Regions from separate parts of the Pseudoalteromonas sp. SG45-5 genome, predicted to be linked through region 2. Evidence: riboswitches for the same ligand, from Rfam matches in the RefSeq annotation. Region 2 holds a riboswitch; the other holds the start of a gene.
The links. A riboswitch is a leader RNA that binds a small molecule or an ion and turns the genes downstream of it on or off. The one in region 2 is predicted to bind cobalamin.
Positions count from the first base shown of each region.

Region 1 (16,009 bases), on a different contig from region 2:
GCAAACTTAGGTATACCTGTTATAACTTATGAAGCGGGTGAGGCACTGCGCTTTGACCCTATTGCTATTGCAGCCGGTGTGCAGGGTGTTGATTATGTTATGCGTCATTTAAAAATGATCCGTGGCAAGCGTCCTAAAAAATTACCAGATCCTATTATTGCTGGCTCGACTAGTTGGATACGCGCTGAAGTTGATGGCATTGTACGTGCACAAGTATCGTTAGGTGAGCGTGTAATCAAGGGTCAGGTGCTTGCTTATATTAGTAACCCATTAGGTGATTCAGAGCTTGAGCTTTTAGCGCCTAAAGGCGGTATTGTTATTGGTCAGCAAACGATGCCATTGGTAAATGAGGGTGATGCAGTATTTCATCTTGCTTATTTTGCTAGTGATAATAGTTTAGTCGAGCAGCAGTTAGAGAGCTTCATAGACGAAATCAATGATTTAGATGACGAGCTAAAAACAGCTGAGCTAAATAATTAATTTATAAAAAGCCGTTTTAGTGACGACTAAAGCGGCTTTTTTGTATGTGCAGGTTTTAATTTAGGGTTTTTTAGGGCCAATAATGCGTTTTATAACAGGTGTTTTTGTTGGTTTGGGTTGTTTATTTAAAACCAGTACGGGACGAGTTACAAAAAGGTTATTAGGATAAATAACACGGTGCCCGTCAATGTGCTCAAGTACAACGTTCATTAAGCCCATTTCTACAATTCGGCCTTCCACATGATTAGCACCATCAATAATTCGCACCCAATAGCCAACGCGGCAATCATTTTGAATAAACATTAGCAAAAATGCAGTAAGGTTGCTTAATAACGACCATGCAGCAAAAAGCGCCACACCTAACATAGCAAACAATGAAGAGCCAAGGACAAGTAAGCCACGCAGCTCAATACCCCAAAAAACAAGTACTAAACAGAGCATAACAATAGCAAGTATAATTTTTAACAGCAGCTCTGCACGGTATTTACGATGTATATCGACTTTACCCTTAATTGCCTTTTCGAGTAATTTTTTTGTCAGCTTTAATAACACAGGAAAAAGCAATAAGGCTATTAAGGTTACAATGAGCTTATATTGCGTGCCAAATAACTCTAAAATTTCTAACGGTTCCAAAATACGCTCTCAAATCAATTATAAGCATTAATTAAGTGGATAGTTTAACGTTTTAGTATGCAACGAAATAGCTATTTCGTGTCACTATCAACTTAATTATAGGGTGATTTAATTCGTTAAATTGCTAATACTTATCCCTACTAGTATTTTTTAAAACGATTTTTTTACATTGACTAACCATTGTACTGAGTCTGCATCGCCGTCACTGTCAAGGGGAGCTGCTACATCAATGTGGATCATGGTGCCTGCGTTGGCTCTGCTTGGCGCAAGGCGTAGACCCACGCCTACATTTTTTAGCACGTGATTATTTTCGCCATTATTTTTGCCGTTAAACCATGCTCGCCCTATATCAAGAAATCCAGCACCACCGACTTTAAATAACTGAAGTAGATCGTATTCCCAGTAATAGCGCTTTTCTAAGCTGAATAAAAAACTACGATCACCGTGTTGATAATCCATTGGATAACCGCGCAGTCCAGTTTCACCGCCTAAAGTAAGTTGCTGATCAGCAGTGAGGTTTTTTGCATACTGCAAGCGTCCTTTTATATACCAAGACTCATCAATACTGGTATTTAAATAATATTGAATTTGGCTGGTGGCTTTAAAGTTTTCGAGTTGTTTATCTTCTTTATTCCAATAACCTTCAATATCGGTATTAAAACGCCATAGCGTATTATCGCCAGTAAAGTGTGCTTTTTTGAAACTAAAAGAATAGACAGCGCGGCTGTCATCATCGCTCAGTGACTCATCTGAATAACCAAGTAAAGCTTTAACAGTCCAGCCTAAGTTTAAATCTTCAGTACGATAGATACTGTCGAAGTTGCGCACTTTTATAAAGTTATCTTCAAACCAATGACCGCTGATGTAAGGGTAACTTAAGCTTCTGTTTTTTGCTAATGGCGCAAAGGTTGTGTCTATTGCTTTAAATGTATGCTGCTCATCTACGTAGCCTAAACTTATGCGCTGGGTCCAATTATTATTTAGTGTTTTAGAATGGCCTATGTATGCGCTATTTAAATCGGTTGTTTGATCAAATTCACTAAACTCTTCCCCTCTTCGGTATAGCGACTCTTCGCGCTGCTCAGAGTAACTTAAAATGCCATAACTAAAAGGTGTATCTATCGCATAAAACGGGTAGGTTAGTTCGAGTAAATGACGTTTTCCATCACTATTATCGGCATATTCTAATCGGCCACGGTAGCGGCTAGAAAAAATGTTTGGATCATCATACACAAATAAATAACCATTGCGGTCGCTGTCTGTGGTACGTGAAAACGACAAACGTTTACCCCAACCAAACAGGTTTGATTCTCTAAAACCTATACTCGATTTATTTTCACCACCACTACGGCTAAAATTTACTTCGGGTAATAAAGTCCATAAATCACGGGTCACTACGTTTACATTAATGTCGCCATCGCAGTTTTCAGTTGCGCTAATTTGAGCGTCATACAAATAGCCTTCTTTTCTAAGAAGACGTTCTGATTCAGCCAGTTTTTTAGCATCGTATTTATCGCCTTCAGTAAATAGCAATAAGTTTGTAATTACTTCAGGCTCTGTTTGTATATGAGCGCGGTTGGCAAAGCGAAACAGTGCGTTATTCTCAGCTTCTAATTCAGTATTAAATACATTGAGTTGCTTAAGCGAAATGGTTGCAATCTTTGCGTCGGGCTTAGCTGCAATAAGGATTGTATTATCGTTTAGCTGACGACGTAAATTGTTATCATCAGAGTGTTTTAATTTTTCAATTGGGCAGCCGCTATCACCATTAGTTTGCGCTAATGCGTTGGGAATAAAAAAGCTTAAAATACTTAAGCTAATATAATAATGTGCTATCCGCTTTTTATTAACCATTTAAACTCTTTATTGTTTCGTAGCAAATGACTACCGTGATATCAGCTTACATCATTGTTATAAAAATGTAAGTTAAAAGTATTGAGTAAAGAAATAAAATATAGTCAATTATTAGGGGAGTGTTTATAAGTGAGTTCTAGGTTGAACTTCGTAGCGACGATGGGATTATTTACTAAAACGTATTTTCAACGGAGTAAGTGGGGTATAAAAAACTTACTCGATTTTTATACCAATATACGTTTATGAAATAATGCCGACGCGGTGACTTAGACAACGAGGGCAAACCATAAGCAGCTTCTTAACTTAAATAAAAAGTAAGGGCAGCAAGTAAGTGTTCGGCATCGAAACCTTCGCCATTGATCCACGTGCTCTCGCTGTAATGTTCAAAATTTAAATTAAAAGTTTGCAGCTGATAAGTAAACCTAATTTGGTGACGATCCGCTCCAGCAGAGTATTCATTAATTGTTATTTCATCAGAATGTAAAAACAAAGAACCCCATATTTCAAAGTCCTCATCATGAGGGGCCTCTTGTGGGTGTATGGTAATGCACTTATGAATGTGGTTGTATTCTATTTTGGTCATAACACTCTTATTGGGTAGCTAAATAATGTCGAATTGCAGTTAAAAAGGCACCGCCGTATTTATTTAATTTGGTAAATCCAACCCCCGACACCTTCAAAAATTCGCTATCGTTTGTAGGCATAAGCTGCGCCATTTCGGCTAATGTTTTATCGTTAAATACAACATAAGGTGGAACATCATCGGCATCAGCTAGCTCTTTACGCAACGCTCTTAAACGGGCGAATAGTTTTTTATCGTAGTTAAACTGTGCGAGTTTATCTTGGTAAACGTGCTTAGCTTGCAGGCGAGGCTCAGCAAGTTGCAGTGCATATTCGCTTTTTAAAATAGCGCGAGCTGCTTCGGTTAAACGAAGTGATGCACCTTGCGTTATATCTTGGCTAAGTAAGCCTTGATGAATTAGCTGACGTAAAATACTGAGCCAAAACTCACTGCTTTTATCCCTACCTATGCCATAGGTACTTAGCTCGTGATGGTTGTTATCGCGTATACGGCTAGTATTTGCGCCGCGCAGTAGTTCAACAATGTAACCAAGACCAAAGCGTTGATCGGCTCTATATACACAGGATAGGGCTTGTTGGGCTACCAACGTACCATCAAAACTTTTTGGCGGATTTAAGCAAATATCACAGTTACCGCAAGGTTCGCGTTGGTATTCACTAAAGTAATTAAGCAAAATCTGGCGACGACATGTTTGTGCTTCAGCAAAACTTGCCATTGCATTAAAGCGCTGCTCTTCTACGCGACGACGTTGTTCGTCGTCTATATCTTCAAAAAAACGTCTAACACGGCCAATGTCGGCCGGATCAAAGTACATAATAGCCTCAGCAGCAAGGCCATCTCGCCCAGCACGTCCGGTCTCTTGATAATACGACTCTATACTTTTTGGAATATCGTAATGCAACACAAAGCGTACGTTAGGTTTATTTATACCCATACCAAAGGCAACGGTTGCCACCACGATCTGAATATCGTCGCGGGCAAAACCAGTTTGTACAAATTGGCGTTGTTCGTTACTCATACCTGCGTGATAGGCGGCGGCGTTTAGCCCTGCATCGGCCAGCTTTTCAGCAATATCGTCTACACGTTTTCGGCTAGTGCAATAAATAATCCCGCTTTGGCTTTTTTGTTCTTTTAAGTAGCGCAGCAGTTGCGCCATAGGTTTAAATTTTTCTTCTATGGTGTAACGAATATTAGGGCGATCAAAGCTGCCAGTGTGGATATACGGCTGTTGTAATTTTAATTGTGCAACAATATCAAAACGGGTGGCTTTATCTGCTGTGGCAGTGAGCGCCATCATGGGAACATGTGCAAAACGCTGTTTTAGTTCGTTTAAACGAAAGTAGTGTGGTCTAAAATCGTGGCCCCAATGTGACACACAATGAGCTTCATCTATGGCAAACAAACTTACATTTAAATGTGATAGGCGCTCTAAAAAATCGCGCTGTAATACTTTTTCAGGTGCCACGTATAAGAGTTTAATTAACCCCTGATGAAGTTGTTGATACACCAACTGCTGCTCTTCACGTGCTAAGCTGTTATTAACGTACGCAGCTTTTACACCAAGTGCTTGTAGTTGAGTGACCTGATCTTGCATTAGTGATATGAGCGGAGATATAACAATGGTTACGCCTTCAAGCACTAAAGCCGGAATTTGATAACATACCGATTTACCACCGCCAGTAGGCAGTAATACAAGCGAATCTTGCCCATTTAGAGCCGCATCAATAACTGCTTTTTGACCGTCACGAAATTCGCTGTAGCCAAACACTTGTTTGAGGACAGTTTCAGGTTTGCGCACTAGTGTGCTTGAAGATAGTGTTGATGTATTCATTGGCGGGTATTTTAGTGGTTTTTTTGTGATATGTCTTTAGCTGAGTTGCTTAACCTTACCCCTATTGTAAGTAAATTTAACTCTGCTAGTGTTGAAATAGCTTTTTAATATCAGGCTTATTTAAAATGACTTAACGAGAGCCTCGAAGTTTTGCCTAAGTTATGCTTTACTCATCGTACCAGTTTAAACATAGAGAATAATAATGAATAAAGAAATGTTAATTGAACAAGTGGGCGCATTGTTTGTAAATGGTATGCCATTTAATCAGTTTTTAAATATTTCGATTGAATCATTAAGCCCAGGGCAGGCCAAGATTACATTTCCTTGGCAGGATGTATTAATCGGCAACCCAGCCCAAAAAATATTACACGGTGGTGTTATCTCTGCTGTGCTTGATAACGTTGGAGGCATGCTCGCTGCGGCCAGTGTAATTGATAAGCTCACTGATTTTGATATACAAAGCGTGCAACAAAAATTAGCAACGCTTGGCACCATCGATATGCGTACCGATTATTTACGTCCGGGTAAGGGGGAGGTATTTACTGCGAGCGCCACACTTATTCGTTCAGGTAACAAGGTGTGTGTATGTCGTATGGAGTTACATAATGAACAAGCGATTCAAATTGCTTTTGGTACAGGCACGTATTTAGTTGGATAAAACAGCAATGGCAAGTAGAATAGCGACCTTTTAAATCACTAAGTGTTTATTATGTCGATTGATACTGAACAGCGTAAAGGTGCTATTTTTGCTTGTCTTGCTTTTTTTATGTGGGGTCTTGCGCCAATATATTTTAAGTTGCTTCAGCATGTTTCTGCGTTTGAAATTTTAATGCATCGAGTTGTTTGGTCGGTTGCATTTTTAGTATTAGTAGTGAGCGTTTTAAGATATTGGGATAAAGTTAAGCGCATTGTTGTGCAACCTAAGCTTTTGTTTATGCTTGTTATTACTTCCGCATTACTTGGGTTTAATTGGGGGCTATTTATATGGGCTATAAATAACAACCACATGCTTGATGCAAGTTTAGGCTATTACATTAATCCTCTTTTAAATGTTCTGTTGGGTATGCTTTTTTTAGGTGAGCGCCTGCGTAAATTTCAAGGCGTTGCTGTAGCGCTTGCGTTTACGGGGGTGTTATTGCAATTAATTAGTTTTGGCTCGTTTCCTGTGGTGGCTTTTTCGTTGGCGATATCGTTTGCACTTTATGGTTTGTTACGTAAAAAACTACCGGTTGAAGCCCTACCTGGCATATTGCTAGAAGCAATTATTTTGCTACCAGTCGCCCTCATTTACTGGTGGTTAATGGCTCCTTCTGCTACATCAAACTTATCTGCAAACGATTGGTACACTGGTGTATTACTTATTAGTGCAGGTATAGTAACAACACTGCCGCTACTTTGCTTTACCGGCGCAGCAAAACGCTTGCAATATACTACCTTGGGCTTTTTTCAGTATATTGGGCCAAGCCTCATGTTTATATTGGCAGTGGTGTTTTACGGTGAAGTATTTGACGCTGAAAGATTAGTTACGTTTGCATGTATTTGGAGTGCACTCGCTATTTTTAGTTGGGATTCATATCATCAGTCGCGCAAACGAAAAAAAGCGGCCATTACAGCCGCAGAAGTATAGTTAACTAATAGAGCTGTTAGCTAACTACTTTATTACGACCAGATTCTTTAGCGTCGTATAGCTTTAAGTCGGCCTGTTTTAATAATTCATCAATTTGATAAACAGGTCCAATTGAAAAGCCAATAGAAATAGTAAATTTAATTTTAGCTTTGCTAAACTCTTGGCTGTTTGTTTCGATAAAATACCTAAAGCCTTCTAATCTTTTAAGTGCTTCTTGCTTATCTGTATCGGCAAAATAAACAGCAAACTCTTCGCCACCCAAGCGTGCCACTAAATACTTTTTAAAGTATTTGCTAAAACAAATAGATAAACCTTTTAACACTTCGTCGCCAATATCATGGCCATAGGTATCGTTGATTGCTTTAAAGTGATCAATATCCAGCATCGCTAATGCGCCATTGCCTTCATCAAGTTTAATTATTTTAAGGGATTTTTTTGCCTCTTCAAAAAAGTAACGACGATTAGGTAATTTAGTAAGGTAGTCAGTATTAGCTTGCTTTTTTATGGTTGCTATAAGCGTTAACATATCGACGTTTTGGCTAAGCCGGCAATAAAACTCTTCACTATTGAAAGGTTTATGTAAGTAATCATTTGCGCCATTTTTTAAAAATAGCGTCGATAAATCAGATGAATCAGCGCCTGATATACCAATTATCGCTTTCTCATCATTGTTATATAAACGGCGTATTTCGGTACATAATTCATCACCATTCATATTTGGCATTTCATTATCAGTAATAATAACAGAGATATCAGGGGCTGCCTCAAGCATGGCAAGTGCTTCTTTTCCATCTTCAGCTTGTAATGTTTGGTATTTATGACGTGTCAGTAGGCTACAAATATAATGTCGTGTAGGTGCAGAGTCATCAACAACTAGCACTTTTATGTCTTCGTTTCGAGGGAGTCTTAATAATTGTTTTTCGAGATACTGATAAGCTTGTTTATTCTCTTTAATGATGTAATCAATTATTGGGTATTTTTCTACTGTTTCACGGGTTTTTTTGTCGATATTACCCGTCATAACAATTGTTGGAATTTCGGCCTGTACAGTACAGGGTACTGCTTCACCTGACGGGGCGTCGGGTAAAATATAATCGACAACAGCGCAAAAGTAGTTATTCTTACTTATAAGTTCTTTTGTTTGTGCCAATGATTCTGCTATATCAACCTCATACCCAGCCTTAAGCGCGATGTGCTTTTGCACTCGCGCGATTGTTGGCGTATCTTCAACTATCAGTAATTTTCGCGTCACGTAACAACCTTGTTTATATTTTGCAAAATTATTTGCTTATATAAGTTGTAACTGTTAAAACGCAAAAAAGCAAATAACTTAGATACTTACAGGCTATCAGATTCAGAGTAATAGTCTTGGCTAATAGGCACTGGGGTTGATATTTTTGAGCGGCCAAATAATGTATGAAACTTCGTTTTACAAGTCGTTAGCTTTAAGTATTTAACCCAAGTACGCTCGATTGGATTAGTTGGTTCTTGTGAACCAGTTACCACGGCTAAAAACTGTTTTTGGTGTTCATTTTGTGGCTCAATTGTCTTGCTGTATAAGCCTTTTAAAACAACGCCGTGTTGCTCTAAGATACTGGCTTCTAATAAGGTGAAGTTTCCGCTGCGGCTAAAGCCTCGTGGAAAATTCTGATCATCATAAAATTGACGTTGGCTAACAAATGCTTGGCGTAGTAATGAAATGTTATTGCTCATAGCTTTATCCTCATACCCTATTAATTAGCTGGAGTATGATGCAAGTTTGGCAATTTATTAAACAAATTATTTTTATCGTGAGGATAAAAAATTGGATATCGATTTATTAAAAACATTTGTTGAAGTCGTGCGTACACGCCACTTCGGTAAAGCGGCCGAAAATCTTTACATTACGCAGTCTGCAGTAAGTTTTAGAATTCGTCAATTAGAGCAAGGGCTTGGTGTTAATTTATTTATACGCCAGCGTAATAATATTCAACTCACAGCACCGGGTGAGCGTTTATTGCCGCATGCGCAAATGATTATTACGGGTATGCAACGTGCTAAAGTTGATGTTGCACTTGCTGATAACATGCACAAACAAATTAGCTTAGCTGGAACGCCTAATATTTGGGATGCATTCTTACAATTCGGTATTACTAACATTGTATCGGCCATGCCTGGCGTGTCGTTGGTCGCTGAAGTTAAAGCACAACAAGAAAGTACTCGTTTATTGCTAGAACGTACGCTCGATTTAGCTATTTTATTTGATCCCCCTAAAGTAGATGAGCTAGTTGTTGAGCGTATTTGTGAACTGCCAATCATCCCCGTGAGCGGGTACGATACTGCAACTAACGAGAACTTCTTTGATAACCAATATGTGTATGTTGATTGGGGGACTACTTTTTCACTTTGGCATGCTCGTCAATTCACTGGTAAAACACCGCCTTACTTTAGAACTAGCACCGGGCGTATTGCACTTGACCTAATACTACAATGTGGTGGTAGTGCATTTATACCTCAAGTATTGGTTGAAGGGCATTTAGAAACCGGTGAGTTATTTCATGTAAAAGATGTAGAAAACACGTCAAGGGATGTATTTATTGCCTATCATAGAGATAATGAACAGAAAGAATTAATAGAAACCTTAGTTAGCTTGTTAACGCAAATGACGCCAAGCCTGTTGTTAAAATAGGTAAGTAGGTGCGGTCGTTTATTTGATTTTCATGTTATTTTGGTTTCATATTTAATGCACTTTTATTAATTAAAAAAGACATTAATGTTTCTATTGTAATATTAGTGTCATTTAGCGGTGACAGAATGTAGCTGTTTTAAAAAATTAGTCTTTTGTGATTATCCAAGGAAATAACATGAAATTTGTAAAATCGAGCTTATGCTTAGCACTATTAAGTGGTTTATCTTTTAATGCAATCGCGGATGTCGACGTGTACGGTAAAGCGAACGTAACAGTGCAATCATCTGATGATGGTGAAGGGTCTTTTACTGAGATTAAAAGTAATGCATCTCGTTTTGGCTTAAAGGGTTCTGAAAAAATAAATGATGGCTTAGAAGCTGTTTATAAGTTTGAGTTTCAAGTTGATGTGTCTGATGCTGATTCAAAAGGCGATAATGACGATAACATTTCTGCGCGTAACCAGTACGTTGGTTTAAAAGGATCGTTCGGTCAAGTTGTAATTGGACGTAATGATACTGCACTTAAACAATCTCAAGGTAAGTTAGATTTATTTAATGACCTTGAAGGCGATATTAAAAATGTATTTAAAGGTGAAAATCGTTTAGGTGATTCAGTTAGCTATTCATCAAACTCATACGAAGGTTTTAAAGTACTTGCTACTTTTATTGCCGAAGATGACGTAGACGCCGATAATGGTTACTCAATGGCGGTTACTTACGGTGATGTTGCACTTAAAAAGAGTGCAGTATATGCATCTATTGCGGTTGATAGTGAAGTAAATGGCTACGATGTAGTACGTGCGTCAATTCAAGGTAAAATTGAAGACTTTAAATTGGGCGCAATGTATCAAACACAAGAAAAAGTAGACGGTAGCGCAGAAGCTGATGGTTATTTAGTAAATGCGGCTTACAGCATGGGTAGCAATACTTTTAAAGTGCAATATCAAGCTATGGATTTTGACGACAGTAATGATAAGTCAGCAATCTCAGTGGGTATTGATCACAAATTAAATAAAAACATTAAAGTATTTGGTTTTTACTCAAGCTTCGATATGGACAACAATGTTGACCAAGATTACGTAGGCTTAGGTATGGAATACAAGTTTTAACTATTCGCTAAATTAGTTAAAACACTCCCTTTTTAACCGCACTCTTTTAAGTGCGGTTTTTTTTGCTTTAAATTATTTACTTAGCCGCCCATAATAGACATTCATTTGGAATGAGGTGAGAGTCCTCGACTGTTCCCGCAACTGTAAGCAGCTGAGCTGTAAGTCAGATACAAATGGTATAATACCAATTTTATTAAAAACATGATCTTTCTAGCGAATTAAATAACTTACTAACTCCGTTGAAAATTATTCATATAGAACAAGTATATGTCATAATTTCCGCCTTGTTATTAAGCTATTTGTTTGTCGCTATAATAAATCACTAATTTAATGCAATTGGTATGAATTCTTTTAACGAGCGGGTTTACTCATTTTTTCTTGTAGTGCATTAGTATTTTTATCGCATTTTTGGTGAGTTTAACCCTATCTAGGACTGACTATTGCACACTCAAACGCCATTAAATATATCATTACTAAACGTTAAAAACGTATCGTGGGGTATTGGCAATAAAACGATCCTCAAAAAAATAAACCTTAAAATAACCACAGGTAAATTTGTTGGTTTAATTGGCCCCAACGGCGCAGGTAAATCGAGCTTATTGCGTTGTTTATATCGTTTTAATAAACCAACTGAAGGTGTTATAGAATTTAACAACACCGATATTTGGCAGCTAAAAAGCGATGAGTACGCAAAAAAAGTAGCGGTTGTTTTGCAAGAAACCCCGTCGCAATTTAACTTAAGCGTATTTGACGTTATTGCGCTTGGGCTAACGCCTCATAAATCGCTATTTAGCTCAATAACTAACATTGATAAACAAAAAATCACCCAAGCTATTAACACCGTAGGGTTGGTAGATCATAGTGATCAAAGCTTTGAATCACTTTCAGGTGGTGAAAAGCAAAGGGCGCTTATTGCCCGCGCCATAGTCCAGCAACCTCAACTGTTAATAATGGACGAGCCTACCAGCCATTTAGATGTTAAATATCAAATACAGGTAATGGAGCTGGCTAAATCGTTGGGTGTTACGGTATTTGCATCGTTTCACGATTTAAACTTAGCTTCTGCAATGTGCGATGAACTAGTGGTTATTAAAAATGGTGAAATTACGCATTCAGGCACGCCAAGTGAGGTATTAACCGAAAACATGCTAGGCGACGTTTTTGGTGTCTGCGCCCAAGTAAATAATCACCCACAGCTATCGCAATCTGGAAATAGTATCCCTCATATCACTTACTTTTATGGTTACGAATAATATGAGCGCAGTTAATAGTCGCCACTCACTTGCGCTATTTATAAGTGCTGCAGCTGCTTTATTTAGCTTATTTGCAGCACTTAGTTTTGGTGCAGCAGATACCTCATTGCAAGATGTACTTAATAGTTTTTTGCTCTCAAATGATGCCTCTTTTAATACGCGTATTATTTACGAGCTAAGAATGCCACGTACATTACTCGCCTTTTTAGCCGGCTCTGGTTTAGCCATTGCGGGGCTTATTTTACAAACGGTAACGCGCAATCAGTTAGCCGATCCTTACTTATTTGGAATATCGTCGGGTGCCTCTTTTGGGGTGGTGTTACTTATGGCGCTATCCGGCATTAGCGCAGGTTTTATGTTATCGGCAGCGGCATTGTTAGGTAGTTTACTCGCTATGAGTTTATTAATACTTATTGCAGGTAGGCAACAAAGTGCACAGGTAGAATCAATGTTATTAGCAGGCGTTGCTCTGTCGTTTTTATTTAGCGCGTTTACCAGCTTATTGCTTTATTGGAGCGATCCTCAGGCGGTAGCCGCTATTTTATTTTGGACACTGGGCAGCTTTGCGCGTGCGCAGTGGGCTACGCTTTGGTTGCCTTTATTGGTAATCGCATTATGTACATTTTTAATGCTGAGTTTTAGAAGGCAACTCAATGCCATGCTACTTGGCGATGAGAGTGCAATTACATTGGGTGTAAGAGTGCAGCGCTTTAGAATCCTCATGCTGGTTTTAAGTTCGCTAATTACCGCTGTGCTGGTGGCTATGTGTGGCGGCATAGGATTTGTAGGGTTAATGGTGCCACATATTGTGCGCTTTTTTATATCTCAAGGCTCCATAGCTGGATTACTGGTAACCAGCTTGGTGGGTGGTACATTTATGGTGTGGGTTGATGTACTTTCGCGTTCATTACTAAAAAACCAAGAGTTACCCGTCGGTGTTATTACAGCTGCTATTGGTAGCGTGTTCTTTTTAAGTTTGTTATTTTTTAGAAAATCAAAGGTGTAACTCCATGAAAACCTTAATGGTGCAAGGCACTACATCAGACGCAGGTAAAAGTACCTTAGTTGCAGCGCTTTGTAGAGTGTTTGCCAAGCGAGGGATAAATGTTGCGCCCTTTAAACCTCAAAATATGGCACTCAATAGCGCCGTAACTAAAGATGGCGGCGAAATTGGCCGCGCCCAAGCACTACAAGCAATAGCTGCAAAGGTGGAGCCCGAAATCGACTTTAACCCTATATTACTTAAGCCTAATAGCGACACCGGCGCACAAGTGATTATTCACGGAAAAGCGATAAGTAATATGGAAGCGGGCAAATATCACGACTATAAAAAAGTGGCGATGGATGCGGTAATTACTTCACATAACCGCTTAGCGAAACGTTTTGATTTACTACTCGTTGAAGGAGCAGGTAGCCCTGCTGAAATAAACCTGCGTGAAAATGACATTGCTAATATGGGGTACGCCGAAGAGGTAGATTGCTCTGTAATTATCATTGCCGATATTGATAAAGGCGGTGTGTTTGCACATTTGGTAGGTACGCTTGCGTTGTTAAGCGAGTCAGAACAGGCGCGCGTAAAAGGCTTTGTTATAAACCGCTTTAGAGGCGATATCAGTTTACTTCAAGGCGGGCTTGATTGGCTTGAAGACTATACAAACAAACCCGTACTTGGCGTATTACCTTATTTGCATGACCTCGCGCTTGACGCTGAAGACGCTGTCGCAATTGATAATAACGTAACTAACGCCATAATTAATATTGCAGTGTTGCTCGTTCCACACATTAGTAATCACACCGATTTTGATGCACTGCGTTTGCACCCACATATTAATATAAATTATGTATGCCACACGCAAACGATCCCAGACGTTGATCTGATCATTCTACCAGGCAGTAAAAACGTGCTAGGTGATCTAACCTTTTTAAAAAATGAAGGTTGGGACACACAAATTAAGCGTCATTTACGCTATGGTGGCAAAGTACTTGGTATTTGTGGTGGCATGCAAATGCTGGGCAATACGCTCAACGATCCCGATGGTATTGAGTCGTCATTAAAACAAGTAAATGGACTTGCCCTATGCGACTTTGAAACCACGCTGGCAACGCAAAAAGTATTAACTAAAATAACCGCTACACTGCTTTTAAATAACCAATCAACCCCCTGTAGTGGTTACGAAATACATGCAGGGATTAGCCAAGGAGCAGCGCTTCATAAGCCATTTTTAAGCTTTGATGAAAGCCACCCCCATGGTTTTGCGTTTGACGGTTTTATTAGCGATGATAACGCCATTGCAGGCACCTATCTACATGGCTTGTTTGATGAAGCCGATGCTACATCGCAAATTTTAAAGTGGGTAAAACCAAGCGCCTCAATTAATCCAATTAGTATTGTTGATCACCGTGAGCAGCAGTTAGAACAATTAGCAACCATGTGCGAAACGCATTTAAACATACAGCAAATTATCTCGATTTATGAAGGGCACAATAATGACTGAACAAAACAACGATAAGCACCAGCAGCGCCAACAAAAAGTAAAAGAGCAAGTGGATGCGCGCGTTGCTGCCGCGCAAGATGTAAAAGGTATTTTTCAGGTAATTACCGGTAACGGTAAAGGTAAATCAACCTCGGGCTTTGGCGTTGTAGCACGCAGTGTGGGACATGGTAAAAAAGCGGCCGTTTGCCAATATATAAAAGGTACTTGGGAGTGCGGAGAGCGTAATTTATTACAAGGAGCAGGCGTTGAATTTGTTGTAATGAACACCGGTTTTACCTGGGATACGCAAAATAAAGAAGCCGATACTGCAGCCGCGCAGGCAACATGGCAAGAGTCAAAACGTATGCTTGCTGATAGCAGTATTGATTTAGTATTACTTGATGAGCTTACGTATATGGTGACCTATGGCTATGTAGATTTAGATGAAGTAGTAATGGCGCTGAATAACCGCCCGCCAATGCAGTCGGTTATTATTACAGGGCGTGCAGCGCATCGTACTTTAACAGACCTTGCCGACACAGTAAGCGAAGTGCGTAATGTAAAACACGCATTCGACTCAGGTATAAAAGCGCTTGAAGGGTTTGATTACTAATGTTTAGAGCGTTTTTTATTAGGCTACTGTTTTTTAGCGTATCGAGTAATACATTTGCAGAGCAGGTAGAGGATTCTAAAAAGCTGCGAATAATTGCCCTTGCACCGCACATAGTCGAAAACCTATTTGCCATCGGGGCGGGCGATAATATCGTGGGTACAGTTGATTACGCCGACTATCCTGCTGAGGCCCAAAGTATTGAGCGCATAGGGGGTTATTACGGTATCTCTCTTGAAAAAGTATTGGCGCTTAAACCTGATTTAGTTATTGCGTGGAAAAGTGGAAATCAAAGCGAAGATTTAGCCCAAATAGAGCGTTTAGGTATAAAAGTATATTTGAGTAACCCGACCACAATCGACGCTGTAGCCGACGAGTTACTTACTTTTGGTGAATTTACAGGGAATATTGAGCAAAGCCAGCAAGCAGCAAATGCATTTACGCAAAAACTAAACGGTATAGTTAAAAGCCAGCAAGGTAAAAAAAATATAACTGGGTTTTATCAGTTATGGCCAGAACCTATGATGTCAGTAGGCAAAAATACATGGATCAGCCAGCTAATAGAAACATGCCATGTAAGTAATGTATTTGCGCAGAGTACGACGGATTATCCGCAAATTAGTATCGAAAATGTTATCGTTACTAAGCCACAAGTCATTATTATCCCTGATGAAAAATCAAAAATGCCACAACCGGTTGTTAATTGGCAAAAATGGCCAGAAGTGCCAGCCGTTAAAAATGGTCAATTTATTAGCGTAAATGCCAACTTATTACATCGTTTTTCGCCGCGTATGCTAGATGGGCTCGCTGATATGTGTGATAAAATAGACGTATCACGTAAACAGATTAAGAGTACACAATGAGCGATTGGGCTACATTTTTAGAAAG
Region 1 covers NZ_JACJEM010000027.1:4,249-20,257, reverse strand. Annotated here, with positions in the region: gene H5119_RS10430 (succinylglutamate desuccinylase/aspartoacylase family protein) at 1-480, shown strand, start outside; gene H5119_RS10425 (mechanosensitive ion channel domain-containing protein) at 541-1,113, opposite strand; gene H5119_RS10420 (POTRA domain-containing protein) at 1,264-2,967, opposite strand; gene H5119_RS10415 (DUF3630 family protein) at 3,266-3,550, opposite strand; gene recQ (DNA helicase RecQ) at 3,558-5,381, opposite strand; gene H5119_RS10405 (thioesterase family protein) at 5,584-6,039, shown strand; gene rarD (EamA family transporter RarD) at 6,091-7,008, shown strand; gene H5119_RS10395 (response regulator) at 7,025-8,260, opposite strand; gene H5119_RS10390 (DUF413 domain-containing protein) at 8,347-8,721, opposite strand; gene H5119_RS10385 (LysR family transcriptional regulator) at 8,813-9,676, shown strand; gene H5119_RS10380 (porin) at 9,852-10,784, shown strand; cobalamin riboswitch at 10,840-10,978, shown strand; gene H5119_RS10375 (ABC transporter ATP-binding protein) at 11,225-12,037, shown strand; gene H5119_RS10370 (iron ABC transporter permease) at 12,039-13,043, shown strand; gene H5119_RS10365 (cobyric acid synthase) at 13,048-14,532, shown strand; gene cobO (cob(I)yrinic acid a,c-diamide adenosyltransferase) at 14,525-15,124, shown strand; gene H5119_RS10355 (cobalamin-binding protein) at 15,124-15,984, shown strand; gene ung (uracil-DNA glycosylase) at 15,981-16,009, shown strand, end outside.
Region 1: it holds a riboswitch for cobalamin, as region 2 does, so the genes downstream of both, H5119_RS10375 (ABC transporter ATP-binding protein) here and H5119_RS06045 (TonB-dependent receptor domain-containing protein) in region 2, are expected to answer to the same signal.

Region 2 (16,009 bases):
CAACTAGGCAAACACTCACTAAAAAAATTTCTAAAATACTGATTTCACCTGGGCGTAATAAATTAAATGCCATAATAAATGCCAACCCAACAGCACCTACTATTAAAATTTCAATACCATTGCGAGTACCTTGCGCTCTATATTTTATATTATTTTTACCCATGCTGATAAAACACCATGTAAAATATAAACATAATAATAGCCCATGCAATGACTTTTCTGGCCCTTATACAAGCCTTGCAGGATGTTTTAAAATTCATATATTTACCTCTTTAATTGCAACAAAACAGGTACGCACTATTATTCTCATCAACTTTTACGCTTAACGCACAAATTTATGAGACACATAACCGTCTTTCTCCGGTCTTATTTCGTACAATAGTTACAATTAATTTTCAGGTATGAAAACGATGTACTCAAGACAATCAGGCAAAGCTCTTTTCCCATTTATTATTACGCTATTACTAATATTTAGCGTCTACTTATATTTACCGTCTAGCCATGGCGAACAAACAGATTTCTCTAAAATGTCTACTCAGGTATCTGCGCATACTGTTACCTCACAAGAAAATGCTGTCATGATCGAGGCCATCGGCAGTGCACGTGCAAATCAAGCCATTTATATAAAAAGCGCACAAAACGATTATGTCACAGATATTTACTTTAAAGATGGTGACTTAGTCAGTAAAGGCCAAAAGTTAGTACAACTGCAAAGTAAGCAAGAACAACTTGCTGTTAAAGAGTTAAGTATTAATCTACAAGAAGAAAAACGCCAGCTCAATCGGCTAACCGAACTTTCACGCTCGCAATCAACTGCAAAGTCTTTATTAGAAGAACAGCTATCTCGTGTTGATGCAACTAAAGCGCAGCTAGAAAGCGCTACGGTAAAACTAAATGAAATGACAATAACCGCACCGTTTTCTGGTCTTTTAGGTAAGCGTGAAATATCGGTGGGTGCTTATGTTAGCAACGCAACAATAATAACTACGCTTGATGATATTAGTATTATTAAAGTTGATTTTAAAGTACCTGAAAAATACTTAGCGCAACTTAGCGCGGGTATGAAAGTACTTACTCAAAACGACGCTTACCCAGATAAAACCTTTACCGGAAAAGTAACACATATTAGCTCACGTATTGACTTTGTAACACGCAGTGTTGAAGTAACAGCAAGTTTTGCTAATAAGTCAGGGTTATTACGCCCAGGTATGCTACTTAACACAGCACTCGAGCTTAGCAGCAATCAAGCTTTAATGGTGCCAGAAAAAGCGGTGATACCTTTGCAAGACAAACACTTTGTTTTTCAAATTAAAGACGGTATAGCTAATCGCATAGAAGTACATGTTGCTAGCAGAAACAACGGCTGGGTTGCTATTGATGAAGGCTTAACAGACGGCCAGCAAATTGTTACCGAAGGGCTGATAAAAATTCGCTCTGGAAGTAAAGTAAGCGTAAAGGGGTAATATGTGAAGATTACAGATACTAGCGTCAAACGCCCCGTTTTTGCCATTGTAATAAATTTACTGCTCCTGACTTTTGGAGTGGTTGCATTTACCATGCTGCCACTTCGAGAATACCCTGATATTGAAACACCTATTGTAAACATCAGTACTGAATATACCGGCGCTTCTGCGGAAATTATAGAAACCAAAATCACCCAAGTTATCGAAAACCGCATCTCGGGTATTGAAGGTATTAAAAGTATTAACTCGTCGAGTCGTAATGGACGTTCAAACATTACTATTGAATTTGATATAAACCGCGACATAGACGCTGCATCTAACGATGTACGCGAGCGCGTAGCCCGTGCACTTGATAGTTTGCCTGATCAAGTTCGACCGCCAGAAGTCTCTAAATCTAACAGCGATGAAAGCCCAATAGCATGGTTTGTATTAAACAGCGAAACAATGGACTCATTGCAGTTATCTGATTATGCACAGCGTTTTATAGTTGACCGTTTAGCCGTAGTAGATGGTGTATCTAATGTACGCATTGGTGGTGAACGCCAATATGCCATGAAAATTTGGCTTAACCGCCAAGCAATGGCCGCACGGGGTATTACCTCAAGCGATATAGAAAACACACTTCGTACAGAAAACGTTGAGTTACCGGCTGGCGAAATAGAATCTATAGACCGTGACTTTACCGTGCGAACGGCACGTAGCTATAAAGATCAACGCGATTTTGAAAATCTGGTTATTAAACGCGGTGAAGAAGGTTATTTAGTGCGTTTAGGTGAAGTCGCCGATGTTCACCTTGAAGCCGCCGATGACGAAAGCTTGTTTCGTGGTAACGGCCGCAACATGATTGGTTTAGGCATTGTAAAACAAGCTAAAGCAAACACACTTACCGTAGTCGATAACGCACGTAGCGAACTTGAAAAAATCAAACGAAACTTGCCTGAAGGGACAACTATTCAAGATAGCTATGATTCGTCTATATTTATTAAAGAATCAATTAGTGAAGTTTACAGCACGCTTGCTATCTCTATGGGTTTAGTCGTGCTCGTTATATTTTTGTTTTTAGGCAATATAAGAGCAACACTTATACCAGCAGTGACTGTACCTGTCGCATTAGTTGGTAGCTTTATGTTTTTATTAGCTATGGGTTACTCAATCAACTTACTTACCCTACTAGCGCTAGTACTCGCTATCGGTTTAGTGGTAGATGATGCCATTGTCATGCTTGAAAACATTCACCGTCGTATTGAACTGGGTGAGCCGCCGTTACTAGCTGCATTTAGAGGCGCGCGTGAAGTCGGTTTTGCAATAGTAGCAACCACGCTTGTACTTATATCTGTGTTTGTACCATTGGTATTTATGGATGGTCGAATCGGTGCATTATTTACAGAATTCGCTATGGCGGTAAGTGCTGCCGTGTTTTTCTCAAGTGTTACGGCACTAACACTGGCACCTGCGCTATGCTCTAAAGTACTTAAAGTATCAGATAAACCAAATAAATTTAGCCAATGGATGGACCGTCAATTTACTAAAATTGAAGTAAGTTACCGCAAGTCACTCTCTACTAATATAACCCGTAAATGGGGCTTAATGGTGAGCTTATTATTAGCGGGCTTTGTTAGTTACTCACTGTTTTTACAAGTCCCTTCTGAGCTAACACCAAAAGAAGACCGTGGTACATTCTTTATTATGATGAGCGGCCCTGAAGGGGCAAGCTACGAAAACAACGCCGCTAATATGGCTAAAATAGAAGAGCGCTTAATGCCCTATTCTGAATCTGGCGAGCTAAGCCGTGTATTAATAAGGGTACCTGGCTGGGGCGGCAGCGGTGGTGTTGCTATTGTTGGCATGGCCGATTGGGATAAACGTAAACGCTCTACATGGGAAGTAATAGACGAAATAAGCGGTAAAATGCAAGAAGTGACTGATGTTCGTGCATTTGCCATTATGCGCCGTGGTATTGGCGGTGGTGGCTCATCTCGCCCTATTGAGTTTGTATTGCAAGGTAATGATTACGCACAACTTGCCGACTGGCGTGACCGTATAATTAAGCGTGCTGAGCAAAACCCTGGTCTTGTAAGAATTGACCATGATTACAAAGAAACTTTCCCGCAATTTTTAGTCAGCATAGATAAAAACAAAGCGGCTGATTTAGGCGTGTCGGTATCAGATGTAGGCCGTACGCTCGAAACAATGCTTGGTCAGCGCCGAGTAACTACCTTTATTGATCGTGGTGAAGAATATGATGTGATTTTAAAAGGAACAAAGGAAGACTTTGCTAACCCGACCGACATTTCGAATATCTACCTAAAATCACGTAGCGGTGAACTAGTGCCACTTGATAGCCTTATCAGCTTAAAAGAGGAAGCAACAGCCTCTCGCTTAAACCGTTACAACCGTATGCGCGCAATAACGCTAAGCGCCAACTTAGCGGATGGCTATACGCTTGAAGAAGCACTTAACTTTTTAAACGAAGTCGCTGCTGAGGAAAACGATATAGACGGTGCAGTAGACTACAAAGGTGAGTCGCAACTTTATTACGAAGGCGCATCAGCAATGACCTACGTATTTATACTCGCGTTAACCGTTACCTTTTTAGTACTTGCGGCGCAGTTTGAAAGCTTTATGCACCCGTTTGTAATTATGCTTACCGTACCACTTGGTTTAATGGGTGCTATGTTTGGCCTTTGGGCTACAGGGCTTACCTTAAATATTTACAGCCAAATAGGTATTGTTATGCTCATCGGGTTAAGTGCTAAAAACGGCATACTCATTGTTGAATTTACTAACCAATTACGCGATAAAGGCGTTGAATTTAGTGAAGCAATACTACAAGCTGCTACACAGCGCTTGCGCCCAATTATTATGACGTCATTAACAACCGTTATGAGCGCAGTGCCTTTAGTACTTGCCTCAGGCCCAGGTGCTGAAAGCCGCATGGTGATCGGTGTAGTCGTGTTTACAGGGGTTATTGTATCGACCCTACTGACGCTTTTTGTTGTACCAGCTGCATATTATGCACTTGCACGTAACACACAATCACCTGAGTTTTTACAGCAAAAATTAGACAAACAAGCCGCTGAAAAACCTTTCGAAGAGATCTAGTCTTTTAATTGCGCCGTAACCTTGTTGTTGCGGCGCATACAATTTATGCTCGCCTTTAAACCCCATATACATTTTAGGAATACTTATGAGCTCAACAACGCAAGTAGCAACATTTGGTGGCGGCTGTTTTTGGTGTATAGATGCTGCATTTAGACGTGTAAATGGCGTACTAACCGTAAGTTCTGGCTACACCGGCGGCGAAACTACTAACCCAACCTATGATTCTGTATGCTCAGGCACAACCGGTCACGCTGAGGTTGTTGAAATTGAATTTGACGCGACTTTGGTTAGCTTTGAAACACTGTTAGCAATGTTTTTCACACTGCATGATGCAACACAATTGAATCGCCAAGGTAACGATATAGGCACGCAGTACCGAAGTGTTGTGTATTATCATGATAACACCCAGCTAAAACAAACCAATGAGATAATAGCTCAACTGCAAAGTCATGTAAGTAATCCAATTGTTACAGAGGTTAGCCCTGCTAGCACTTATTACCCAGCTGAGCACTATCATCAAGACTATTACAATGAAAATCCACAGCAGGGTTATTGCAGTATTTTAATCGCGCCAAAATTACATAAGTTTGAAACCGTGTTCGAAGAGTTTTTAACTGATTAATACCAATCTAAATAAGTATAGAAGCTATTTAACGATAATAAAATTGCGCTCTAACTAGGAAAAAACTTTATATCTAGTGGTTCTAAATAAAAAATTTATAACGACGTTAGCGTGTGATTTAATCCGTTAAACTGTTTAGAGGTCTACGCAGGTTGGTATAACTTAAAAGTAAACAGAAAAAGCAAAAAGCCCGATAATTTATCGGGCTTTTGTATTTTTAATAACTAAATAATAAATTTAGAACTGGTAGCTAATCCCAGCAAATACTTGTCTGCTGGGTGCGGTGTAACCTAAAAGCTCACCACTTGCGGCAAAGCCAATACCCGCAGTGAAGTACTCTTTATCAGTTAAGTTTTCAATACGTGCATGTAGCGCTAGATTATCTAAAAGCTGATAGTTAGCAGCAATATTAAACACAGTAAACGCTGCAATTTCTGTATCGTAGTATGAAATTGAATCGCGAGCTGAGCGATATAGCATGGTTAGATTGGCGTCAAAATGTCCCCACCTTTTAGTTAGTGTATAATTAAATGCTTCAGATGGGCGACGCGCCAACTCTTTACCCGTAGTTTCATCTTCTGTATCTAAAAAACTTAAGTTAGCGTTATGTTCAAACCCTAACGCGCTAAACTCAGCACTAATTTCAACCCCTTGCATAGACACACGCGCAACATTTGAAGGTACATATTTTCCCAAATTAGCGTCATATTGGTTTTCAATTAAGTTTGTAATATTATTATCAAAAATAGTAATATCGTAACGACCCCATTTTGTTGTAAGCGTAATGCCCAGCTCATTATTCACAGCCTCTTCGGGCTTAATATCGCTGTTACCTACATAATAGAGGCTATTCGTTACAAACGCGTTCACCAATGATGGTGCTCTAAATGCTGTACCGTGACTTGCACGAACGCTAATATATTTATTAGCTTTATAACCAACACCTGTACTGTATGTATTAGCGCGACCGTGGTAATCGTAATCATCGGTTCTAATAACAGCACTAGCAAGCCATATGTCATCATCATAAAAAGCACCAATAAATAATGCTTTATTATCGCGTTTTTCATGTAATGAAGTTGCTGTAGAACCGGATAAATCTTCTTGTAATAAATTAACACCGCCACTTAGTTCTAGTGTTTGAGTTAAAGTATATAGACCACGATATTCTGCTTCAAAACGTTCAGTACTATAAAAAGTATTTACTGCAGTCCCTGTTTGCTCATTTTCTTCTTGCGATAAACTGACTGAAACACCTTGATTATAATTTTGAGAGCTTTTTTCCCAACCTAATTTAGCTATATAGTTTTCAAAATCATAAGCGTCGCTAGAGTATGCCGAATCGTATTCGCCCTCACCTTCACTATACTGTGCTTGTGCGCTAAATTGACCCAAGTCTTCAGTATGATAGCTTAAGTTAAAACCAATATTTTTATTTCTATAGCCATCATCATCATGATCTTTAGTAATTGCAGCAGTAGGGTCTTTTTCAGTAACATCAAAGCCATCTGTTTCTTCATAACCTGCATTGTATTTAAAGCTCAACGCATCTTTAGCTACCCCACCTGCTAGCTGATAGTTTGAGTAACTATTGCTACCAAATGTAGCAGATAAAGTATTATTAATTGCATCACGAGTAATGATGTTAATAACCCCTGCGATTGCATCTGAACCATAAATGGCCGCGCGAGCACCTTTGATAACTTCGATACGTTCAATGCTATTAACTGGGATGTTAGTAAGCGACACACTACCCGAAGTCGCATCACTTATCCTAACACCATCCACCAAAACCAATGTGTACTTTGCCGACGCGCCACGTACAAATACATCCGCTTTTTGCCCAAAGCCCCCATTACTTACAATATCAAGACCAACAACTGTATTTAAAAGGGAAGGTAAATCGCGTACGTTACTTGCTTCTATTTCAGCACGTTTAATAACATTTACGCTCGCTAAAACATCATTAATTGATTGCTCAAACTTGTTAGCTGTAACGGTTATTTTTTCAATTGATTGTTCTGCACCAGACGCAGAAAATGAAAGCGCAGCAGAAATTGCAACGCCAAGGGTTGTTTTGTTTAGCATGAGATCCCCTACCTTTGCCCACCGCAAAGATTTAAGTAAGATTGCATCAAGGCCGGTCTCCGGACTCAGTAGGCACATAAAAAACACCATACTTTACCGTTGCGGGGGCAGTGTTGGGTTTGTAGTCATCATGAAAACGCACCAACTTCCCGATTATCCTGCTAAAAACTTATTAACTTGAAGCGTTTAGCAAGCACCTTGAAAATATGCCGCTATTGTGAGTATTTTGTTGATAAATGTCAATGGACGTCTATATAGCTAAATGCAGATTTACCAATGTGAGTTATGAAAGAGCAAGCCCATATAATACCAATTTTATTAAAAACATGATCATTCTAGCGTATTAAATAACTCACTAACTACGTTAAAAACTATTTATATAGAACAACTATGTATCATAGTTTTAGCCTTGTTATTGCGCTATTTTCTTATCGCTATAATAGATCACTAATTTAATGCAATTGGTATAACAAAAAAGCCAAACACTGCTGTTTGGCTTTTAATTAACCCCCTAGCTGGTTAGCTAGATTTTTGAAGGTGTTTTAATCACGGAAATTTTTAAATTGGAAAGGCTGGCCTAAATCGGCGCTGCGCACAACCTGCATTGCTTCTTGAAGGTCGTCGCGTTTTTTACCTGTTACACGTACTTCTTCACCTTGAATGGCCGCTTGCACTTTAACTTTCGAGTCTTTAATGGCTTTTACAACTTTTTTAGCCATGTCTTTTTCGATGCCTTGCTTTAACCCGACATTACGAAAAACATTTTTGCCTGCACGACTAATATCTTGTAGCTCTAAACTTGATACGTCCATGCCACGCTTAGATATTTTGTTCGCCAAAATATCAAATAACTGCATAACCTGAGAGTCTGCTTCGGCTTTTAATTTAATTGTTTTATCGTTTAACTCGATAGATGCATCAACGCCTCTAAAGTCAAAACGTGTTTCTAGTTCACGATTTGCGTTATCGACTGCGTTTTTAGCTTCGTTCATTTCTACTTCAGATACAATATCAAATGAAGGCATTGGTTTCTCCTAACTGTCTAATACCAATTTTATTAAAAACATGATCATTCTAGCGTATTAAATAACTCACTAACGACGTTAAAAATTATTTATATAGAACAACTATGTATCATAATTTTAGCCTTATTATTGAGTTGTTTTCTTATCGCTATAATAGATCACTAATTTAATGCAATTGGTGTAATCTTAATTTATGCCGCAATTATAACGCTAAAATAATAAATCTTTACATTTTTCTGCATCTTGTTCAGGTGCGATACTAAATTAGTTTGATATACTTTGGTCTCTTTTTTAAGCGATTTTAGGATTTGTCGTGACAAGGCGTGTTTATCAAGCAATTTTTTTGATCAGTATCGTAGCGTTTACCTTTTTATTTGCCAAAGAAATAAAAGGAGGGGTTACAAATTTATTCCCTCATATTGATAAAGTAGCCCACTTTGGGATTTTTTTCGTACTTGCCATAATAATGGATAAGGCATTTAAGCTACCTTTATACGCACAAATACTGTTACTAGCAGGTTATGGCGCTTGCATCGAAATAATGCAAGATGCCCTTCCTTACAGGCAAGCATCTATAGGTGATTTTATTGCCGATTTTGCAGGTGCAGCTAGCTATTTTTTACTCAGAGTGATTTTTACTCCTCGCAAAAAGAATCCTTATGACTAATATTCTTGTTGTTGGTGATGGTGCAATTGGTTTACTTTTAAGTCATTTTTTAAGTAACCAACACAACGTTTATGTTTTAACACGTAAAGCCACAAATAATACGCGCTTTTATAGTCGTAAAAACAGTGCCTCACAAAAAATAAATGCCCGCTTCATCTCACTAAATCAACTAGCTACACAACCAAAATTTGGCGTGATATTAATGACAGTGAAAGCTTTTCAAGTGCAAAGCGCGTTTGAGCAGGTAAAGCCTTACTTAACTGAGCACACAAATATAGTACTTTCACATAATGGCATGGGTAATGTTGAAGAATTAAAGTCAGAATTAATCCCAAGCCAAGCTCTCTACTTTTTAACAACAAGTATGGCAGGCTTTAAATCGAATCAATACATTGTGCAACATACCGGTGAAGGCCAAAGTGTAATTGGTGGCTGCAATAGTTTAGCGCTTAAAAACATATCAACTATGGCTAACACTTTAAAAAGTATTCCAAAGCTGCACGCTACAAGCAACATACAACAACTACGATTCGAGAAACTATTCGTTAATATTGCCATAAATCCATTAAGTGCATTACATAACGTTAAAAATGGCCAACTTCGCGATCCCCAATACAATTCAATGATCATCAATTTACTCACTGAAGCGTGTAACATTGCAAAAGCACAAGGCCTTAATATTCCTTTAATTAATGCACTAACTACAGCCTATAACGTAATGGAACTAACAGCGCAAAATTACTCTTCCATGCAACAAGATGTGATTAACGAGAGGCCAACTGAAATAACAGCAATGTGTGGTTATATTAATGAACAGGGTAAAGTTTATAATATTAAAACTCCCTATAATAACCAGTTATTAGCTAAAATTCAGGCAAAAAAAAGCGTGGTATAAACCACGCTTATATCAATTTTTAACTTTTATGGACGATAAACCTTTACGGTATCAAAGCCTTGCTCGTGCAACATAAGTGCCTGTAGCTGGCTCATTACGCCTCTATCACAATATAAATAATAGTCCGTATTTTTTGGTAAATCACCAAACTTAGTTGCTAAGCGAAAAAATGGTAAGTGTATTACTTCAACTCCGTCTATCTCAAGTGGCGATGCGTCTTCTTCCTCTGGCGAGCGAATATCAACAACAACCGCGCCCGCTGGTAAATCAGCAACTGACTCTGCTTCTTTTAGCTCTTGCTTAGCCTCAACATCGATATCGCGCACATCCATTATACGTGCATTATCTACAACCGTATCAAGCACATCAAAGTCGAACTTTTCTTCTTCGGCTTCTATTACTTCAATTTTGGCTTTAACAGTCGGCTTTTTAGAAATAACACCACAGTATTCTGGCATCGTTTCGGCCATTTCGGCGGTACCAATTTGGCGAGCTAGGTTGATAATTTCTTGTTTGTCGTTTTGAATAAGCGGGCGTAAAATAAGCGTTTCAGTAACACGGTCAATCACGCTTAAATTAGCTAATGTTTGACTAGATACTTGCCCAATACTTTCTCCGGTAACAAGTGCTTGAATGTTTAGCTTTTGCGCTACAACACTCCCCGCGCGCATCATCATACGCTTAAGCACGACACCCATTTGGCTGTTTTCAACGTTTTCTAAAATTTCAGCGACAACGGGTTCAAAATCAATAGTTATAAATTTAACTTTGTGTGTTGAACTGTATTTTTTCCATAAAAAATAGCTTGCTTGTTTAACACCAATTTCGTGCGCTGCGCCACCTAAATTAAAGAATAAAAAGTGTGTACGCGCACCTTTTCGAATCATTTGATAGCTTGCTACGCCAGAATCAAAGCCACCAGACATCAGCGAAAGTACATCTTCTTGAGTTGGCAACGGGAAGCCCGCCATACCAAAATGCGTTTGCGAAACAATGTAAGCTTTATCGTCTTTTACTTCTAGGCGTATTGTTACTTCTGGGCGGCTAAGTTTAACGCTTGCGCCTTCAATGTGCTGATTTAATCCGCCGCCAACATAGCGTTCTAAATCAGTTGAGGTAAAGTCGTGTTGCCCTATGCGCTTAGCACGTACGCAAAAGGTTTTACCTATAATAGTATGACCAACTAAAGCGATGGTTTTTTGATAGATATCATCGAGTGTTTCAAATTGCGTTTCGGTTACTTCAATAAACTGAACAATGCCAGGTATGCGCTTAAGGCTGTCGATAAACTCAAGGCGAACTTGTGCATCTTCAAGCTTAGTAACAACTGAAATATTATCCCAGTTATTTCTTACTTGTACTTTTTCGTCAACACGACGCAATACAATCTTAATGTTATTTTCTAACACTTTAGTAAAGCGTTTACGGACTGAACGGCTTTTAATGGCTATTTCAGGGTGTAGTTTGACGATAAATTTAAGCATAGTTCACTCTTAGACTGCGGGAATTCGCGCTCCCAGACATTTGGCGCGCGATTATAACAAAAAATTCAGCGTCTAGGAAATAACCAAAACTTAATCGTTAGATATCACTTTGGGCATGTTGTGCTAACTCAGTGTATTTATCTCTTAACTGATTAAGCTTATTAATACTTTTATCCGTACTGTAAGCTCTAAATAATGTCAGTACTTTTAAAATGCCATGATAAATATCTTGCTCTAACAGTGTCCCACTTAATCTACGCGCTTTAATATAAGGCGTCCAAAAACTTACTGTAAGCTTTAGTGTGTGGGCCAGCTCAATAGCATCTTCTTCATCTATAGCAATCATTTCACTATCACGTAAACCAAGAATAATCTTACGCACCTGCTCTAATAACTCTAATTGAAAGTCAATATAGGCCTGCTTTAAATAGGCATCTCGCGATAAAATATCACCTAGATTGTCGTAAAAAAAATGATATCGCCACATCAATTCAAATAACGAGTCTAAGTAGGCTGTTAAATGGCTAAAAGCATCATCGTCTTTATTAATTGGTTTAAAGTGAGTGCTTAAATGATCTCGATAAAGTGCAAATATATGACGAATAATGTCTTCTTTATTTTTAAAATGATAGTAAAGATTACCAGGGCTCATCCCTAAATGCGACGCAATATGATTGGTCGATATTGCACGTTCACCTTGTTCGTTAAATAACGAAATACTGGTGTGTATTATTTTGTCCTTGGTATTCATATGCTAATACTCAAATTATCTAAGGGCTACGTTACACTAAAAAAGAGGCTATGCAGTATAAACAAATATCTACCATATAACACTCCCACCCCACATATTCCCTTTGAAGTATTGCTATTTGCAATTGCTGATTTGTGCAAAAAACACTGTTAAACTAACGTTAAAATAATAAATAGTGAATATTATGAACATAACTGCAATTTACCCTGGCACTTTTGATCCACTTACAAACGGTCATACTGACCTTATTCAACGTGCTGCAAAAATGTTTGATACCGTATTAGTCGCTATTGCGCATAACCCGAGTAAAAAACCTTGTTTTAGTCTTGAGGAACGTGTGGAGCTGGCCAACACCATTTTAAGTCATTTAGATAACGTGAAAGTAATTGGTTTTTCAGGGCTGCTGGCAGATTTAGCAAGAGATAATAACGCCAATGTATTGATTCGTGGAATTAGAGCGGTGTCTGACTTTGATTACGAGTTTCAACTCGCTAATATGAATCGCCGCCTCAACCCCGATTTAGAAAGTGTATTTTTAACTCCAGCAGAGAGAAACTCTTTTATTTCCTCAACACTTGTTAAAGAAGTGGCACGTCACAACGGTGATGTCAGCGAATTTGTAGACCCTGTTATAGTAAAGGCTTTGAAAACCAAATTAGGCTGTGACTCTTAATAGCCATTGACTGCATTAGCGCATCATAAGCATGCGCTAATTAAGTGCTTTTCTACTCTAGATAATATAGTCAGATACGGCTACAAAACACCTTATGAGATTACCCAAGGTAATAAGTTTTCATCGTAAATTATTATAACTTAGCTGAAAAACACAAACACAACCTATACTGATAGTTATAGCCTTTTGTAGTTTTTTTTAGGTTTTAAAAGGCTAACGAGTTTACTTTTAAGTATGTGAAGGCCTAAAAAATCTCTATCTATAATGAGAGCTGCAACCATTAACAAATCATTAGCCGTCACTGTAAATGTATATATATCCCAAAAAAACCAAGGTTCTTGGTTTCTATAAATAAATACATCTAAGTACATGAGAGTCGCTAGAAGCATATTTATTGAAAGGCCTAAAATTAAATATATAAATGAAGGAGTTACTTTTTTAAAAAACTTATAGGCTATGAGAAGAGTTAGAATCGTGGCAAAATCATGCAACGCCCAATCAAGGTAAGTAGTATTATAATATGACAGCCAAGTAAAAAAGTAGTCAGTAGCTGTGTATGAAACCATCATTATGAATGAGCTGAGTAGTAATGTAGTCTTTCTTTTAACGCCTAGACTATAAACAAATAAATTAAAGAAAAAGGCCATTAAAAAAGCCCACATGACGAGGGCTGATAAAGAAAACATACCAAAAAAATCAGCTAAAAACATTTAGTTCCTTAAAATCACTTAGGGCGAGGCTTCAAAATTGTATTACCACGTTCAAGATCTGCTCCGCTAACAGCCATCGCTTCTTTAGAGATTGTCACTGTATCAGACTGTAAGGTTTTAGGGCTAGCAGTTTGTTCCATTGCAGGCTTTAATTGTTGCGTTTTATTGTATGCTTGCATCTGTACTTGGCTATTGTTTGAAATTTGCATGTGATTGTTCCTTATAAAGTTATATTTGGCGTAACTTTTGATCACACCATTGTACCGTTAAACACGTTATATATTTTAGTCCAAGTAGCCATTTCTGCTACTTGGCTTATATCAAAGCAACCAGTGTGCCAATTTTTTTTGACACCAGAAAATTAAGAATAAAAATTGCTGTCACACGCATATAATATCTATTTGCATTAATACTGAATCAATTTAAAGGATTAAGCTTGGCGTTAATTGCTTTAAAAATTGCTGGTAAATGAATGCAGAGCAATGACCGAGAACAACCAAATAATGAAACTTTGCCTTGCTATTAACAAGATTTTCTTACTTCAAAATAGATCACTTAATTAAGCGAATTGTAATAAAAGCGCACAGAGATAACCGTACGCTTTTGTATCTAGGGAATTTAAGCTACGTATTTACACGGGATCTCCGCGCTTTTACTTAACCTTAAAATATATTCCATTGCGACTTCGTCACAATTATCTTTACGAAGACAAAGCTCACAGTCTTTCATTACTTTTTCAGGCAAACTCTCTTTTGTACAAAATATAAAGCACTGTTTTTCGAAAAATTCTGGTACACGCGTTAGCACTATGACTCTATTTAGTGCCAATTTTTTGGCTTTTATTAATAGATGGTCAACTAACTGCCTTCCTTGTCCCGTTACTGTACTGTGTGGATCTATTCCTAATGAGCGTATTTCAGCAAGTCCCGTATCGTAAATATATAAAGAAGCGCAACCTGTTACCCTACCGTTAATTTCAGTAACCGCAAATTCATTTATAGAATGCACCATGTCACTTTTTGCACGCGGTAAGTTTTCACCTACTGTAGCCCAGTGCTGAATGAGCTTAGCTATTGACTCAACATCATCTAGATTTGCATCACGAACCGTTATTTGCTGTTTTTTTTTGGCGGCTTTAATTGCCCCCGTTACTTGCGCCATCGATGTGCCGCCAAAAGCTTGACGGGCTTTTATACATGCGTCTATTTCTAAAACCGGATATACATCGTCTTCAAAAACATCATTTACTGATTTGTACTGTTCAAGCGAAAGTGCTTCAAGCGTTTTACCTTCGCTAATCGCAAGCTGCACTAAAACACCTACAATGTGATGCCCTTCTCTAAATGGCACTCCTTTAGCAACTAAGTAATCAGCAAGTTCGGTGGCATTAGCATGACCCCCTTTAGCAGCCGCAAGCGTACGCTCGCCTTTTACTTTTATACCTTTAATACATGCTTGAGCCATATGAATACACGCAAGCCATGTTGGCATCGCGTCGAAAATGCCTTCTTTATCTTCTTGCATGTCTTTGTTATAAGCCAATGGAAGTGCTTTTAACGTCATCATCATTGCACTGAATGCACCAAATACACGACCCGTTTTACCGCGAATAAGTTCGAGTGCGTCTGGATTCTTTTTTTGTGGCATTAAAGACGAACCAGATGTCACGTTATCTGCAAGCTCTATAAAACCAGCTTCACCCGAGTTATAAAATATTAAATCTTCTGACATACGCGATAAATGAATCATCGAAATTGACGCACAGCTTAATAACTCTACAACAAAATCGCGATCGGATACGCCATCAAGACTATTTTTTGTTGCTCCGGTAAAACCCAAACCTTGCGCAAGTGCTTGACGATCAATTGGATAAGCAGTGCCAGCCAACGCGCCACTGCCTAGCGGGCAATAGTTCATACGGGCTTTAGCGTCTTGTAAACGGCTTTCGTCGCGTTCCAGCATTTCAACGTATGCCATACACCAGTGACTAAATAGTACTGGTTGAGCGCGCTGTAAATGAGTGTAACCTGGCAAAATAGTACCGAGTTCTCGCTCAGCAAGCGCTACAAATTCACCTTTTAATTGTGCGATTGCTTTTAAAATATGCTCGGCTGTATCCCTACACCATAATCTAAAGTCGGTGGCTACTTGGTCATTACGGCTTCTGCCTGTATGTAATTTTTTAGCTAAATCACCTACTTTTTCGATTAATGCAGCCTCAACATGTGAATGAATATCCTCTGCGCCTGATGTTACTACAGCAAGTGGATCACCTTTTACTTCTTCAAGTAACTCATACAATGCCGCAACGAGTTTTTTGTGTTCATCGTTTGATAACACATTGACTTGCTCAAGTGCGCCAGCCCATGCCACAGAGCCGATAATATCTTGCTCTGCTAACTGATAATCGAAGGGAAGAGAGTCGTTAAATTGCTTAAACGCCTCATCTGGACCCGTAGAAAAACGTCCGCCCCATAATGCCATGAAATATCTCCAAACCCTGTATTGCCCCTTTTACTGGGGCGTAAT
Region 2 covers NZ_JACJEM010000013.1:51,062-67,070, reverse strand. Annotated here, with positions in the region: gene H5119_RS06065 (DUF2982 domain-containing protein) at 1-163, opposite strand, end outside; gene H5119_RS06060 (efflux RND transporter periplasmic adaptor subunit) at 411-1,463, shown strand; gene H5119_RS06055 (efflux RND transporter permease subunit) at 1,467-4,565, shown strand; gene msrA (peptide-methionine (S)-S-oxide reductase MsrA) at 4,651-5,187, shown strand; gene H5119_RS06045 (TonB-dependent receptor domain-containing protein) at 5,425-7,275, opposite strand; cobalamin riboswitch at 7,308-7,491, opposite strand; gene H5119_RS06040 (YajQ family cyclic di-GMP-binding protein) at 7,818-8,300, opposite strand; gene H5119_RS06035 (VanZ family protein) at 8,614-8,967, shown strand; gene H5119_RS06030 (ketopantoate reductase family protein) at 8,960-9,862, shown strand; gene thiI (tRNA uracil 4-sulfurtransferase ThiI) at 9,889-11,346, opposite strand; gene H5119_RS06020 (TetR/AcrR family transcriptional regulator) at 11,444-12,097, opposite strand; gene coaD (pantetheine-phosphate adenylyltransferase) at 12,282-12,770, shown strand; gene H5119_RS06010 (hypothetical protein) at 12,947-13,480, opposite strand; gene H5119_RS06005 (hypothetical protein) at 13,495-13,689, opposite strand; gene argH (argininosuccinate lyase) at 14,099-15,964, opposite strand.